DNA from 2 places in the Bacillus thuringiensis genome. Region 2 is predicted to be linked to the other one. Evidence: riboswitches for the same ligand, from Rfam matches in the RefSeq annotation. Region 2 holds a riboswitch; the other holds the start of a gene.

Region 1 (5,015 bases), 700 kb from region 2:
CTTCTGTTAATGGTTGCTGTATATAAGGTGTGTAGAATGTGTTGTCTACAATAAGAAGTAGTCCGTGCCTTTTCGCTACAGTTGCGACAGCAGCAATATCAGTAACTTGCATTAATGGATTAGTTGGAGTTTCTATGAAAATAGCCTTCGTTTCAGTTGTGATAGCTTGCTCAATTTGTTTAATAGACTGTGTATTTACGTATCTACATCGAACATTCCACTTTTTTTCATGTTCAGAAAATAATCGATACGTTCCCCCGTATAGATCTTCAGATACAATAAGTTCGTCTCCAGAGCGGAATAGAGAAAGGACGAGGAGAACAGCTGCCATCCCTGAACTACAGGCATAACCTTGTTCGCCATATTCTAAGTCTGCGATCGCCTGTTCTAAAAGATCGCGAGTTGGATTGCCAGTTCGTGAATAGTCAAAGCCAGTAGATTTACCAATTCCTTCGTGACGATAAGCGGTTGAGAAATAAACTGGTGGATTAACCGTTCCTGTTGTAGTTTCACTGCGATTGCCGATTTGTGCTAGCTTTGTTTCGATTGTTGACATGTGAAAATTCCTCCTTTTTAAATTGAAACATTAACTGAATATAAAATAAAAAAAGCCTTCTAAGAAGAAGGCTTTCGGTTTGAATAGAGTCTTCTTCTCATCTGTCAAATCTTTCACAATTTGCTGGAATTAGCACCTTATTAACAAAATGTTAATGGTTGCTGAGGCGTCACAGGGCCAGTCCCTCTACCTCTCTAGATAAGAATGTTCGTATGAAATTTTTATTATGTTTTTAACTTTACAACAAAAGATAATTGAATTGCAACTCTATTTTAAATAATTTTTATTTTTCCGCAAGTGTCATTGACTTTTACTTTTGTGCATGCTAAATTTATTAAAAAATTAACAAACATTGTTAAAAGGGGAACGCATTTCCTTTTAGCTACATAAATAAAATAATAAAGACAACTCTTATTGAGAGCGGTGGAGGGAAAGGCCCTGTGAAACCCGGCAACCTTCAAACGAAATGTTTGAAACGGTGCTAATACCTGCAAAACGAATGTTTTGCATAATAAGAGGAGGAACGATTATGTCCCCCTCTTCAAAGTGAAGAGGGGGTTTTTATATTGATAGAAATGAGGGAGATTCGTGAAGTTACTAGATTTATTATCAAAAGGAATTGTAATAGGTGATGGTGCGGTTGGGACGTTATTGCATTCACATGGTTTGCAAAGTAGCTTTGAAGAATTGAATGTATCTGATCCAGACTTAATTATATCGATTCATAAACAATATGTAGCTGCTGGAGCAGATGTAATTCAAACGAATACGTATGGAGCAAATGAGGCGAAATTACGTATGTATGGCTTAGAAAATCAAGTTACAGAAATTAATAGAGCGGCAGTAAAGCTGGCGAAAGCATCTGTTACGGACAGAAATGCAATTTTAGGAACAATTGGTGGTATGAAACATATCGGAGCCGTTACAACGACTGATATGGAAAGGGAGTTTATGCTACTTGAACAGGCAGGGGCTTTACTAGAAGAACAAGTTGATGGATTACTATTAGAAACCTTTTACGATGAATTTGAATTACTGCATGCCGTTAAAGTATTGCGTAAGCAAACGAACATTCCAATTGTTGCTCAATTAGCGTTACATGAAGCAGGTACGACTCAAAATGGAAATGATGTCAATGAAATATTAAAGCAACTTATAGATTACGGTGCAAATGTTGTTGGATTGAATTGTCAACTAGGGCCGCTTCATATGACGGAGGCTTTCAAAATGATATCGATTCCGCAAAATGGCTATTTATCAGCATACCCAAATGCAGGTCTCCCGAATTATGTGGAGGGACGTTACGTATATGAGGGAAGCCCAGCTTATTTTGAGGCGATGACACCGAGATTTATTGAGCAAGGTATTCGGTTATTAGGTGGTTGTTGTGGTACGACTCCAGAACATATTCAAAGTATGAAGCGCGCTGTTGCGAATGTTACACCTGTAATAGAAAAAGACACTATTCAAAGGCCGAAAGTCGTTCATACGCATGAGAAACGTTCGAAGGCTCACGTCACTCTAGCAGAGAAAGCGAAAAAACAAACGACAGTTGTAGTGGAATTAGATCCACCGAAAACGTTAGATACACAGCGTTTTTTTGAAGGAGCAAGAGCGTTAAAAAGAGCGGGAGCAGATGCTATTACTCTAGCAGATAATTCATTAGCATCGCCTCGTATTTCTAATATGGCGATGGGTGCGTTATTAACGAAGCATGATATCCCGGTATTGACACATTTAACGTGTAGAGATCATAACGTCATTGGACTACAATCTCATTTGTTAGGTTTATCGGCGTTAGGGATGGAAGAAGTGTTAGCTTTGACTGGTGATCCAGCGCGCGTTGGTGATTTTCCCGGTGCAACTTCTGTATACGATTTGTCCTCTATTGAGCTCATTAAAATGATTAAAGAAATGAACGATGGACGTTCAATTTTAGGGAAATCAATTGGACCGGCGACAAGGTTTTCTGTAGGCGGCGCATTTAATCCTCACGTGAGGCACTTAAAAGCAGCGGTTAAGCGAATGGAACGAAAAATAGGTGCTGGAGCGGAATATTTTTTAACTCAGCCAATTTACGATATCGCCTTAATTGAAGAAGTGTATGAAGCGACAAAGCATTTGGAACAACCTATTTTTATTGGAATTATGCCGTTAGTAAGTAAGCGGAATGCAGATTTTCTTCATTTTGAGGTACCGGGTATTACTCTTCCTGAAGAAATAAGAGAGAGAATGGATGGACACGAAACGAAAGAGGCAGCAATTGAGGAAGGGATTCGCATTTCGCAAGAATTGATCGACGCAGCGATGAAATATTTTAATGGTATTTATCTTATTACACCATTTTTAAAATATGAAATTACAGAACATCTTGTTAAATATGTAAGAGAAAAGCAAGAAGTGAAAGAAGGTATTAATTGATGAAGTGTATAGAAGAAAAATTACAAAATAGCATTTTAATATTAGATGGTGCAATGGGAACAATGATTCAGCAAGAGGATTTAACTGCTGAAGATTTCGGAGGAGAAGAGTACGAGGGCTGTAATGAATATTTAGTAGAAACAAGACCAGACGTTATTTTAAAGATTCATAAAGCTTATATTGAAGCTGGAGCGGATATTATTGAAACAAATACATTTGGAGCAACGAATATTGTACTAAGTGATTATGAGCTGTCTCATTTAGATGAAGAACTAAATGAAAAGGCAGCACTTTTGGCGAAGCAAGCTGTTACAGAAAGCGGTAGGGAAGTATATGTTGCGGGAGCGATGGGACCAACAACGAAAGCAATTAGTGTTACTGGTGGTGTGACTTTTGAAGAATTGATTGAGGCTTATACAAGGCAGGCACGAGGATTATTAAAAGGAGAAGTTGATGTATTACTCGTTGAGACGAGTCAAGATATGCGTAACGTGAAAGCAGCTTATATTGGAATTCAAGCTGCTTTTGAAGAACTGAAAAAAACGGTTCCTATTATGATTTCAGGAACGATTGAGCCAATGGGAACGACTCTGGCTGGGCAAACAATTGAAGCTTTTTATTTATCAGTAGAACATATGAAACCATTATCTGTTGGGTTAAATTGTGCGACTGGTCCGGAGTTTATGAGGGATCATATTCGTTCACTATCTGATTTATCGGAGTGTTACATTTCTTGTTATCCAAATGCAGGTCTTCCTGATGAAGATGGACATTACCATGAGTCTCCATCTTCTCTTGCTGAAAAGGTGAAGCGATTTGCTGAAGAAGGATGGGTTAATATTATCGGTGGTTGTTGTGGCACAACACCAGAACATATAAGAGCAATGAAGGAAGCGCTAGCATCTCTTAAGCCTCGTGACCATCATGAGAGAGAAGGACATGGAATTAGTGGATTAGAGGCACTGCAATACGATGAGTCTATGAGACCGTTATTTGTAGGTGAAAGAACGAATGTTATTGGTTCACGTAAATTTAAACGATTAGTAGCAGAAGGGAAATTTGAAGAGGCTGCTGAAGTGGCAAGAGCGCAAGTGAAGAAAAATGCTCATATTATTGATATTTGTATGGCAGATCCTGATCGTGATGAAATAGAAGATATGGAGAAATTTTTGACAGAAGTTACGAAAGTGTTAAAAGTACCGATTATGATTGATTCAACGGATGAAAATGTTATGGCAAGAGCACTTACTTATATTCAAGGAAAAGCTGTTATCAACTCTATTAATTTAGAAGATGGAGAAGAGCGTTTTGAAAAGGTAACACCGCTTCTTCGTAAGTATGGTGCTGCAATTGTAGTTGGTACAATCGATGAAGATGGTATGGCAGTAAGTGCTGAAAGAAAATTAGAAATTGCAAAAAGAAGTTACGAATTATTAACGACGAAATATGGGATACGCCCGTCAGATATTATTTTTGATGCACTTGTGTTTCCAGTAGGGACAGGTGATGAAGAATATATCGGTTCAGCGGCAGCGACTATAGAGGGGATTCGCCTTATTAAAGAAGCGTTACCAGAGTGTTTAACGATTTTAGGTGTAAGTAACATATCATTTGGTTTACCACCAGCTGGACGTGAAGTATTGAATTCCGTCTTTTTATATCATGCTACGAAGGCTGGATTAGATTACGCGATTGTTAATACGGAAAAATTAGAACGCTATGCGTCAATTCCAGAGGAAGAAAAACAACTTGCAGATGCATTACTGTTTGAAACGACGAAAGAGACGTTAGAAGAATTTACAAACTTTTACCGAGTCGCTAAAAAGAAAGATGTCGTTGTGCAAGAAACGTTAACGCTTGATGAACGACTAGCAAATTATATTGTAGAAGGTACGAAACAAGGATTACACGAGGATTTAAGTCTTGCACTTGAAGAAGGAAGAAAACCTCTTGATATTATTAACGGTCCGCTTATGACAGGGATGGACGAGGTAGGACGACTATTTAATAATAATGAACTTATTGTTGCAGAAGTATT
Region 2 (5,015 bases):
CCAACAACAAGCTTATTCTCCTCTTTCCCTCCGCAAGCAGCTAATGTAAATACAGACAGCGCTGTAACAACTGACAATAGAATCTTTTTCATATGATGTCCCCTTCTCCCCAATAGTTATGTAGTTATGAAAAAGAGCTGGCATCAGACCAGCCCTTTTCAGCAATTATTCTTTTACAGGAACAACTGCCCCTTTATATTCTTTATTAATGAAGTCTTCAATCTCTTTAGAATGTAATACTTCCACAAGAGCTTTAATCTCTTTCTTATCTTTATCGCCTTTACGAACAGCTACTATGTTTGCGTACGGTGAATCATTTCCTTCAATTGCAATTGCATCTTTTTCCGGATTTAACTTTGCATCAATTGCATAGTTAGAGTTAATTAAAACAGCATCGCCTTCTTTATTGTTATACACTTGTGGCAATAAACCAGGCTCGATATCCGTTTTGAATTTTAGATTTTTCGGATTATCTGCAATATCTTTTGGAGTTGCTTTAACTGGATCTACTCCGTCTTTAATTTTTAAAATGCCTTCTTTTTGTAAAATCGCTAAACCACGTCCATGGTCAGCAACTGAATTACTCATAATAATTGTTGCACCGTCTGGAAGCTCTTTTAAGCTCTTATATTTTTGAGAATATACACCAATCGGTTCTAAATGAATTTTTCCTGCTATTTCAAAATCATATTTTTTATCTTTAATTTCTTTTTCTAAATACGGAATGTGCTGGAAGTAGTTTGCATCTAAATCTTTATCCGCTAACGATTTATTTGGTAATACGTAGTCTTGGAATTTTTTAATTTCTAACTCGATTCCTTTTTTCTCAAGTAACGGTTTTGCCTTTTCTAAAATAACAGCGTGAGGTACGTTAGAAGCACCAACAACAAGTTTCTTTTCATCTTTATCTTTCCCGCCACAAGCAGCTAAACCAAAAATTGAAGTTGAAATAAGTGCCGTAAGTAATAATTTTTTCATTTGAAACATCCTCCCGTTTTTTATTATCGTTTATCTATTCGAGTCGTTAAACTATCACCAATCCACTGAATTAAAAATACAACTAGTAATACACAAATTGTCGCAACAATTGTTACATCGTTATTCCCTCTCTGGAATCCTTCTAAGTAAGCAAGTGTCCCAAGGCCACCAGCACCAACAACTCCCGCCATTGCTGTATAGCCTACTAAAGCAATTGTCGTAACCGTAATACCAGATACTAATGCTGGTAACGATTCTGGAATCAATACTTTTAAAATAATTGTGCTTGTTTTTGCTCCCATTGCTTTTGAAGCTTCAATTACACCTTTATCAATTTCGCGAAGTGCGATTTCAACCATTCTCGCGTAGAATGGTGCCGCTCCAATAATTAAAGCCGGCAGCGCTGCACTTGCTCCAAGAATTGTTCCAAGAAGAATCTTTGTGAATGGGATTAATAAAATAATTAAAATGATGAACGGTATAGAACGGAATATATTTACGAATGCTCCAATCACCGTATTAATTGATTTGTTTTCCCATAAATTATCTTTTGCTGTCATGAAAAGTAACAATCCTAAAATTAGTCCTAAAACAAATGTCGCAAGAGCTGCGATTGCCGTCATATATAACGTTTCACCAGTTGCTTCTAACATTTGATTCCAATCAACATTTGCGAGTAACTTATCCATGTGCAATCACCTCCAGCTCTACTTGATTTTGATGAATTCCTTCTATTGCTTGCTGGATCGCTGTTTCCTCACCATTTAAATGAACAACTAAACTACCGTAAGAACCGTTATTCGTTTGTGCGATATTTCCTTGCAAAATGCTAACTTCTATATCACTACGTTGCATTAATCGTTGAAGCACCGGTCTTTCTACAGCCTCACCGATAAACTGCAAACGAATCACTTTTCCATCTGGATATTTTTCAATTAAACTTTCAATCGTTTCATTTGTATCTTCAGAATCTGTTAACTGCTGTACAAATCGTTTCGTAATATCTTGCTTCGGATTACGGAATACATCAAGTACTGGACCCGTTTCTACAATCTTTCCTCTCTCCATTACCGCCACTCGATTACAAATCTTTCGAATTACGTGCATCTCATGTGTAATGAGTACAATTGTTAAACCAAGGCGCTTATTAATGTCTAATAGTAAATCCAAAATTTGATCTGTCGTTTCTGGATCAAGAGCCGACGTTGCTTCATCACATAAAAGTACTTGTGGGTTGTTAGCTAATGCTCTTGCAATCCCAACGCGTTGTTTTTGTCCCCCGCTCAGCTGAGATGGGTACGCGTCTCCTCTTCCTTCTAATCCAACAAGATGAATTAATTCATCAACACGTTTTCTTCTCTTCGTTTTATCAACACCTGCAATTTCAAGTGGAAACTCTATATTTTCACGTACAGTTCGTGACCAAAGTAAGTTAAAGTGCTGAAAAATCATTCCGATTTCTTGCCTTGCCTTACGAAGTTCACTTCCTGTAATTGCTGATATAACACGATTCGCAATTGTAATTTGGCCAGAAGTCGGTTTCTCTAACTGATTAAACAATCTGATTAAAGAACTTTTCCCAGCGCCGCTATATCCGATAACACCAAATATTTCGCCTTTTTCTATTTTTAAATTGGCGTTATCTACAGCAGTGACATCACCGCTTTTCGCCTTATATATTTTCCTTACATTCTCTAATAGAATCATGATGTTCACCCCTTTTTTGTTTAGATAGACTCCGCATTTTTTTATTTTTGATGCGTGTAGTCCACCGCTATCACTACTTTTATTATTTGAATGTCCTCCACATTCAAACAATAAAAAAACCTTTCCGCTTTAGAGAAGCAGAAAGGTTTATATGCGTATATAACAACATTATCCCTCTCTCTCATCTCTCAAAGCATTCGCTTTGCAGGAATTGGCACCATTTCAACATAAGTTGACGGTTGCCGGGCTTCACAGGGCACAGTCCCTCCACCTCTCTTGATAAGAGAAATCAGATTCAATTTTCGTCTGATTTGAAATTTATGAAATTGTCTATATTTTATGACTTGAATTGTATCAATATACACTTACCATGTCAACAGAAATTTTCGTAAAAAATGAAACTTCAGAATTTTAAGCACCTACTGACATCGGTTTACATATATGAAACATTGATTCAACTAATAACATCGTTCGGTACGTTCCCGAATATTGTACACGCCCATCGTTCATTAACATTTGCAATCGTACATTTCCATTCACCAATTGCTCTATATCTTTTTCATCTAAGCAAATGATTTGTTCCGTTCCTCTTTCCTCATGTAGCAGCTCTATATAATCTCTTGAAATTTGTAACGAACAACTTTCATCTCTAAAACGGAAATTAACAGTTTTTTCCTCTCGTCTTAAAAGCGGTTCTAAATGATATTGACCATTAGCGTAATTTACAAATGATTGAAGCAAAGAATATAATCTCACCCTAAATCACATCCTTCATATCACTTTCTATTACATACCATTCCCTCTCACTAAAGAGCAATCCTGTTATTTTCGCTCGACAAATACTGTATCCATCCTGCATCTCGACATATTTCCCAAGAAATATGTCGAGGCGGCAAAAATTTTGCCGCCTACTTTAATTCCGTATATAAATATTCAACCGAATGAAATGCATATATCTTCTTCATCAGTGTCCCATTTTCAAAAACAAGTAAACAAGGTACACTTTCAATCCCATACTCTTTCGCTAAATATGGAGCATAATTTAAATCTAACATCCCAATTTTGAAGCCTTCAATTGTCATCTCAACGACTGTTAACATCTTTTTTGCTAATTGGCATGTTCCACACATTGGAGTATATACATATAACACTGTTTTTTCTTCGTTCTCTATTAGGGCTGTAGCTTCGGCTCCTGTCCAATCAATCACTTCTATCATTCCTTACCGTAAATATTCTGTATAAACGTCAATGTCGGCTCCCCATAATACATTTGCTAAGTGTGTAGATGGCGCAGTTGCCACTTCTCGGTACGAGCGATCAATATAGATATGCTCGGCTTGCGGAAATTCTTTTCGAAATTGTTTCCTTAACTTTTCTCCAGCATCATCAGCATCCACTAGCACATACACTTCCTTATCAAAAAACTGATCAACGAGCTCATCCATTTTCGACAAACCAATTGTACCATTTGTACAAACAATTTCCACTGGTTCACGAATAATAGATTCAATCTTTCTTCTATCTGATGTACCTTCTACAATAATGACTTTTTCTACATAAATCATATGTCATCACCCGATCACCATATACTATATAACCTTGAACTTAGTATATAGTATATTCGTTATTTTCATGTTGTTTCCTGTTTATTTTTGCAAAAGAAAAGCGGAAGCGACTGTTTAGCCCTGTTGGCTAAGGTTCTTCCGTACAGAAGACGCTTTTTTTCTTCCCGTGCGGAAGGTTCTTAGACATGAAGGGCTAGGAGGTGGAGCTAGACAATGAAAAGCGGAAGCGGCTCGTTTAGAACAAGAATGTACCCGAACTCCTTCACTCAAGGCTCTTTTCGCCTCAAGTGAAGGAGTGAAATGCCCAACTTTTTATTCCTTTTGGCTAAAGTTCTTTCGCACAGAAAACGCTTTTTTGTCTTCTTGTGCAGAAGATTCTTAGACGTGAAAAGCTAGACAACGAAAAACAAAAGCGGCTAGACCTGCATAAAGATTAAACAAAAAAGTTTTTTCAAAAAACGTTCTCCTACACGATAATTAGTATATGATTCTACATTCATTATTTTACACAAAATAAAAAAGGACAGCACAAAGGCTGTCCTTTAGTCGACTATAATTAGTCTTGGTTTGTCATTTCTGCATATTTTTCTGCAGTTAATAACTTCTCAACTTGGCTTGCATCAGAAAGTTCAACTTTAACCATCCATGCACCCTCGTATGGAGATTCGTTAACAAGTTCTGGTTGGTCACTTAATTCTTCGTTTACTGCTACAACTTTACCGCTTACAGGTGCGTATAACTCAGAAACTGTTTTAACAGATTCTA

What was found. Region 2 has a riboswitch for S-adenosylmethionine ahead of AC241_RS24840 (methionine ABC transporter ATP-binding protein). Riboswitches for the same ligand answer to the same signal wherever they lie in the genome.
Positions count from the first base shown of each region.
Region 1: linked by a shared signal. The riboswitch ahead of AC241_RS21105 (bifunctional homocysteine S-methyltransferase/methylenetetrahydrofolate reductase) and the one ahead of AC241_RS24840 (methionine ABC transporter ATP-binding protein) in region 2 are both predicted to bind S-adenosylmethionine.

Region 1 covers NZ_CP012099.1:4,091,700-4,096,714, reverse strand. The annotation lists gene metI (cystathionine gamma-synthase/O-acetylhomoserine thiolyase) at 1-556, opposite strand, end outside; SAM riboswitch class I at 651-761, opposite strand; SAM riboswitch class I at 965-1,074, shown strand; gene AC241_RS21105 (bifunctional homocysteine S-methyltransferase/methylenetetrahydrofolate reductase) at 1,145-2,977, shown strand; gene metH (methionine synthase) at 2,977-5,015, shown strand, end outside.
Region 2 covers NZ_CP012099.1:4,787,600-4,792,614, forward strand. The annotation lists gene metQ (methionine ABC transporter substrate-binding lipoprotein MetQ) at 1-92, opposite strand, end outside; gene metQ (methionine ABC transporter substrate-binding lipoprotein MetQ) at 166-978, opposite strand; gene AC241_RS24835 (methionine ABC transporter permease) at 1,002-1,667, opposite strand; gene AC241_RS24840 (methionine ABC transporter ATP-binding protein) at 1,660-2,685, opposite strand; SAM riboswitch class I at 2,864-2,971, opposite strand; gene AC241_RS24845 (hypothetical protein) at 3,097-3,441, opposite strand; gene AC241_RS24850 (thioredoxin family protein) at 3,594-3,902, opposite strand; gene AC241_RS24855 (toprim domain-containing protein) at 3,906-4,250, opposite strand; gene gcvH (glycine cleavage system protein GcvH) at 4,807-5,015, opposite strand, start outside.